One region of the Cupriavidus sp. GW822-FHT06G04 genome, then DNA from elsewhere that is predicted to be linked to it. Evidence: predicted binding sites of a transcription regulator. Region 1 holds the regulator's gene; the other holds the start of a gene.
The links. Region 1 encodes FliA, which starts transcription of late flagellar genes. Its sites were predicted from a motif close to CTAAAGTTTNNNNNNNNNNNGCCGNTA; they were not measured.
Positions count from the first base shown of each region.

Region 2: the regulator FliA is predicted to act here: its motif matches at 1,345-1,371, upstream of fliD (flagellar filament capping protein FliD).

Region 1 covers NZ_JBXALD010000008.1:109,850-113,056, forward strand. The annotation lists gene flhF (flagellar biosynthesis GTPase FlhF) at 1-457, shown strand, start outside; gene AC1RKI_RS18785 (MinD/ParA family ATP-binding protein) at 470-1,285, shown strand; gene AC1RKI_RS18790 (RNA polymerase sigma factor FliA) at 1,395-2,111, shown strand; gene AC1RKI_RS18795 (flagellar protein FlhE) at 2,111-2,569, shown strand; gene paoA (aldehyde dehydrogenase iron-sulfur subunit PaoA) at 2,786-3,207, shown strand, end outside.
Region 2 covers NZ_JBXALD010000010.1:216,589-219,795, forward strand. The annotation lists gene fliD (flagellar filament capping protein FliD) at 1-1,272, opposite strand, end outside; gene AC1RKI_RS22170 (MetQ/NlpA family ABC transporter substrate-binding protein) at 1,508-2,236, opposite strand; gene AC1RKI_RS22175 (formylglycine-generating enzyme family protein) at 2,397-3,207, opposite strand, start outside.

The DNA.
Region 1 (3,207 bases):
GGCACTGGCCAACGATGCCGCGCAGGTCGCGCGCTGGGCGCAATGGACGCTCGACGCGGAGGATCAGTTCCGCACGTTGCGCCACGCAATGGACCATTTCGCGCAGGACGCCGATGAAGAGACCATGCCCTGCGCCAGCATGGTGGCGCTGCAACTGGGTCTGACCGCGCTGCGCCTGCAACACACGCCGACGCCGACGGCGCCGGCATTCCTGTCGCGACTGGCCGGTCGCGCCTCGGCGCGCGTCAATGCGCCGGTTGCCGGGCCGGTGCTCAACGAAGGCATGGGCCGGCTGCTGGCGCTGTTGGACGTGCTGGAAAACTATCCGGGCCGCAGCGCATCGCCCGCGATGATGGCCGTCGAACCAGCGGCCGACGCGCCCGAATCCGCTGCGTCCGCGATGCGGGCGATGGCCGCCATGGATGCCATGCCGCAGTTCGCGGCGGCCGGGGAGTAAGCCTTGAATCCGATGGCTTCCGATCAGGCAGAAAGCCTGCGCCGCCTGTTGGCGCCACGCGTGACGCGACGCATCGCGGTGGTCGCCGCCGAACCCGGGGCCGGCGCCACCACGGTGGCGCTGGGCCTGGCCAATGCGCTGTCGATGCAGGGCGAGCGCGTGCTGCTGGTGGACGAGGACGTCCACGGCGCGCGTGCCATGCGGCTTGCCGGCGCCACGCCCAGCGCTACGCTGGCCGATGTGCTGGCCGCACGCGTGCCGCTTGCCGCCGCGCTCGGCTCGCGCCCGGCCAGCGGCGTCGGCGTGCTGCCCGCCGGCCAGCTTGCGGCGGGCGCGATGCCCGACGAGCGGACGCTGTCGGCGCAATTGCCCGATATGCGCTCGGTGCTGATCGATGCGCGACGCGACGCCACCGGCGCGCTGTCGCCGATCGCCGCCACCGCGCACAACTTCGTGATCGTCCTGCGCCCGGAAGCGACGTCGATCACGGCAGCCTATGCATGCATCAAGCGGCTGCATCACGAATACGCATGCCGTCAATTCCAGCTGGTCGTCAATCTGGCGGCCACGGAAGGCGCGGTCACGGCCCTTGCGCGCAACCTGACTCGCACGGCGAGCCAGTACCTGGGCGTGGAGGCCGGCCTGGCAGGGTATCTGCCGATCGATCCGCTGGTGGCGCGTGCGCTCCAGCTCGGGCGCTGCGTGGTGGAGGCGTATCCCGCCGCCGCGGCCACCGGCGCGTTGCGGCACATCGCCAGCAGTGTTGGCGCATGGCCGTTGCGACAGACAGCATCGCCCCGTGGGATGGCTTCGGCCGTTCCCGCATGAAGCAAAGAACAAGAAGTCTCGACCGGACCGGAAACTCAGCCTGCCAGTCGCCGATTGCAGTCTCCGCGGCACTGGCCCACTCAGAAAGTATTTACCGAGAGTTCCACCCATGTACACGATTCAGGGAAAGCTCGAGCAGGCGGATGTGGTCAAATCCCACGCACCACTGGTACGGCGCATCGCGCTGCAACTGGCGGCAAAACTGCCCGCCAGCGTGCAGATCGACGACCTGATCCAGGCTGGCATGATCGGCCTGCTCGACGCCGCCAAGCGCTATGAAGACAACCACGGCGCGCGGTTCGAGACCTACGCCAGCCAGCGCATCCGCGGCGCGATGCTGGACGAAGTGCGCGCCAACGACTGGCAGTCGCGCAGCCTGCGGCAGTTCACGCGCAAGATCGAGCGTACCCAACGTCAGCTCGAGCAGAAGCTCGGCCGCACGCCGATCGACTCCGAGGTGGCCAAGGAGCTCGACATGGCGCTCGACGAATACCAGGAGCTGCTTAACGAGGTCTATGGCTGCCAGTTGCTGCACTACGAAGACTTCGAGCGGTCCGGCGAGGAGGATTTTCTCGATCGGCATCTGGGCGTTACCGACGACGCGAATCCGCTGACCGTATTGATGGAATCGGGCATGCGCGATGCGCTGATCCGCGCCATCGACAAATTGCCCGAACGCGAAAAGCTGGTGTTGTCGCTGTGCTACGACCAGGAACTGAACCTGCGCGAAATCGGCGCGGTGCTGGAAGTGACGGAGTCGCGCGTGTGCCAGATTCGCAGCCAGGCGATCGCGCGCCTGCGCAACCAGCTGCGCGGGATGCTGTAATGCAGCGCGCCATCGTGATCGCCGCGCTGTGCGCGTTTGGCCCGGGCTGGTCTGCCGCGCAGACGTCCGCGCCGGTCTTCATGAAGGCGACCTACGAGATCACGGGTTCGCGCTATGCGTGGACCGCATCCGCCGGGGCGCCGCAGATCGCAAACCGGGGGCAGCGCACACTGTCTTTACCGGTGCTGCCCGCCGCTACGATGCCGCAGGCGACGGGACGGATCACCTCGGTGCGCTGGCGCTACAGCTTCACCCGTACCCCGCCGGTCGATCTGCAAGCGTATCTGTGCAATGCGGATCGATGCGTTCTGCTGCCCGGCGCCGAGGGCAAGACCGATGCCTTTGTTGGCGACGACGCGACCAAGGGATTCGTCTTCGCCTATCGCGTGCCGGGCCAGGGCGGCCTCATGCCGATGCTGCAAGGCCGCAGCAACGAGGTGACTGTCAGTTACCGCTAAGACCTGAAATCAACGCGTTGCCACGGCGCAATGCCACCGCCCGGTGGCATGGTTTGTGCGCCATCCCGCCAGGCAACGTGCGGCGTGCGCCGTATTCGTCCTATCGTGCATATTTGCGCGGACCTCGCGTCCGCCATGTCGCATGCCGGCATGTAATTTCTACGTGCAAGTCCCGCCACGTTGCCATCCGCTGTCAGCCAGAAAGGATCCAACAACATGGAAGACTTCCGCGACATCAAGCTTTCGCGCCGTGAATTCGTGGTGGCCGGTGCGGCATCGATCACGGCTGCGGCAGCGCCGGCCGGCGCCGCTACGGCTGCCGCAACGGCGCCCGCGCCGCGCTCGCCAGCCGCCCTGAAGCCCGTGGCTTCGAAGGTGTCATTCATCGTCAATGGCCAGTCACGCGCGCTTGAGCTCGATACTCGTACCACGCTGCTCGACGCACTGCGCGAGCATCTGCATCTCACCGGCACCAAGAAGGGCTGCGATCACGGCCAATGCGGCGCGTGCACGGTGATCGTCGACGGCCGGCGCATCAATTCATGCCTGAGCCTTGCCGTCATGCACGAAGGCGCAAAGATCACCACGGTCGAAGGCCTCGGCACGCCCAATCGCATGCATCCGATGCAGGTCGCGTT
Region 2 (3,207 bases), on a different contig from region 1:
GCTCGCCGCGCCGAGCGGCCCCTTGTCGGCGGTCACGCGGTCCACCACGTCGGACAGGCGGCGGGCAAACCCGCCGGTCTTGCCGTCGCCTGCAAACAGCTGCGTCACGTCGCGCAGGTTGTCCTTCAGTGCCGCGTCGAGCTTCTTCGTGTCGATCGCCATCGTGCCGTCCTTCTGCATGGACACGCCGATCGCCGCCAGCATCTTGGGCGCGTTCGCGGGCATGCCCCCCTCGGGCGTATTGAGCACCGATCGCAGCGAGGTCTGGATGCCGCGCAGCACGCCGTCGCCATTGAGCGCGCCCTTGGTGCCGGCCTTGGTGTCGAACTGCGTGAGCGTCTTGGCCGACGACTGGATGTTGTTGTACGCGGTGACCAGCGCCTGGATCGACGCCTTCATGGCGTCGGTGTCCTGCGTCAGTGACACCGATGTCGATCCGGTCTTCTTGAGCGTCATGGTCACGCCCTGCGCCGCGTCGACAACGGTATTGGATGCGCTGACGATGGCGATGCCGTTGACCGTCAGCGCGGCGTTGGTCGCGCGCAGCGTCTCGGTCATGCCGTTGGCGCCCGGGGTCTCCGGGTTGTAGCCGGCCAGCGCCTGCAGTTCGGGCGACGACCCGGACACGCGCATGCTCATCGCCTCGCCGGTTTTGTCGGAGGTCAGGATCAGGCGATAGGGCTTGGCGCTGCCGTCGTTGATGATGCTGGCCTTGACGCCGATGTTGGCCTTGTTGATGGCGTCGCGGATGTCCTGCAGCGATCCCTTGCCCGCCTCGATCTTGACGGTCTGCGGGTTCGGCGCCTTGTCGGTGGCGGTGTTGGCCGTGAACTTCGGATTCACGTAGGCGCCCGAGGTCTCGTCGAAACCGGTGGTCGTGCCGAACTCGAAGGTCAGCGTGCCCGAACCGATCTGCGCGTCCTGCTTGGCGTAGCCGATGCCGGCCAGCGCCTGGGCTTGCGCCAGCTTGGTAACGTTGACATTCAGATCGCCCGGCACGGCGCTGGCGGCAGTGGTGACGCCCAGGATGTCGGCGTTGCCAACGCTGGACTTGACGGCGCCAAAGGTGGCCGGCGTCATCAGCGTCTTGGCCGCCGCCTGGAAGCTCGACAGCAGACTCTTGACGGTGCCGTAGGCGGTCAGCTTGGTCTGATAGGCCGAGTGCTGCGCCTGCATCGCGGTCAGCGGGGCGCGTTCGGATGCGGCCAGCTTGTCGAGCAGGTCGGACAGTTGCAGGTTCGAGCCAATGCCCAGAGACGAGACGGATGCCATGTTTATTGTTCCCTTCTTTTTCAATGGGTGGCATCCGCGCGCATATGGCTGAATGCCCCTGACATCCCTGGTTTACGTCGCCCCAAAGTGGATCTTTAGCCTTTTTGATACCTGACCGATACAAAGACGATACAAAAATAGGCTAAAGCCTCTCGATGTGAGTTATCGATCACAATTTAGACTGCGAAATGCGGGGAAATCCCGGGATGCCGGGTTGCCGCGAACGGCGGACCGCCTACCACGGGCGGCGCACGGAATCCTGGAAGCGCGCCAGGATGAACGCCTTCATCGCGGGCGAATGCAGCGCCGCGACGGCGGCGCGCACCCAATCGGCATGGCATTCGTTGGCGCGCACGGCCAGCGCGTTTGCCCACGGCACGCGCGCGTCCTCGATGCCCAGCGCATCGCGCGCGGGCGCCAGGCCGGCGGCATCGGCCACAGCAAAAGGCATCGCCACCAGCGCGTGGTGCGGCAGCGCCGCAGCCAGCCGGCTGGCCGGAACCGGCTCCACGCGCAGTTTGCGCGGATTGTCGACGATGTCGCGCACGCGCGGTTGTAAACCGGCATTGGCGTCGATGCGGATCAGCCCGAAGTTCTGCAACAGCAACAGCGCGCGGCCTTGTCCGGCGCGATCCGCCGGCACAGCGACCGTGGCCTCAAGCGGCACCTGTCGCAAGGCCCCGATGCGACGCGCATACAGGCCCATCGGATAGGTGACCGTGTAGGCAGCCGCGCACAGCGACGTGTCGCCGGCCAGCGCCTGCGTGTCCTCGGCGATCGATGCGTCGACGCGCTGTGCCGCCAGCGCCCGGCGTGCCGCAGCCGCGTTCGGAAATGCCACCGCCTGCAGCCGCACGGACGATGAGGTGTTCTGCACCGCTGCCGCGTCGACAAGGTCACGATCGCTGTGCGCCACCACGGCGATGCGCACCACACGGGGCGCGTCGGCGCGCGCCATCGACATGCCGAGCGCCTGCGCCAGCAACAGCCACGCACAGACACATGCGATCGACCACCCTTCCGACCACCAATCCGACCACCCGCCGCGCCGTAACCCGTATCGCCATGGCTGCGCCACTGCAAGCCGCCATCCGCATCGCATATCGCCAGTCCAACTGTTGCGCTCAGCCATCACGCAGCACCGTACGAAAGCCGATGTGCGATGTCGGCAAGTCGCGCTCGGCGGGCTCGCGCGCGGACGCGCGATAGCGCACGCAGAAGTCGGGCGCGCACAGGAACGATCCGCCCTTGATCACGGCCATGCGGCTTTCGCGCGCGCGTCGCGACTGCGCGGCGACGAATGCGGTATCGCCATTGGCATGCGACTGGCGCGGCCCGCTGTACGGATCGGCGGTCCATTCCCAGGCGTTGGCGATCATGTCGTAAAGGCCGAACGCGTTGGCGGCAAAGCAACCGACCGGCGCCAGGCCGTCGAATCCGTCTTTCGCGCTGTTCAACACGGGAAACACGCCCTGCCAATAGTTGGCCGACGGCATGCCATCGCCGCCGACGGGTGCCGTTTCCAGCGCCGCGTCGCCTCGTCCGGCCTTGGCCGCGTACTCCCATTCGTCCTCGGTCGGCAGATCGTGGCCGAGCCATTGCGCATAGGCGCGCGCGTCGGCCTGGGTCACCAGCGTGACCGGCTGGTTGCGCTTGCCGTCCAGGTTCGATGCCGGTCCTGTCGGATGACGCCAGTCTGCGCCGCGCACCATCGACCACCATGCATACGGGCGCTGCTGCAGCTCTTCTCCGGTCGGCTTGTGGAACACCACCGCTTCGCCCGCGCGCTCGGCGTCAGTGACATAGCCGGTGGCCTGCACGAAGGCTTCGAACTGCGCGTTGGTCACTTCGGTGCGATCGATCCAGAAACTGCCCACGCGCACCTTGCCGGCTGGCCGCTCGTCGGGATATCCCATCGTCGTGCCCGGCACGAAT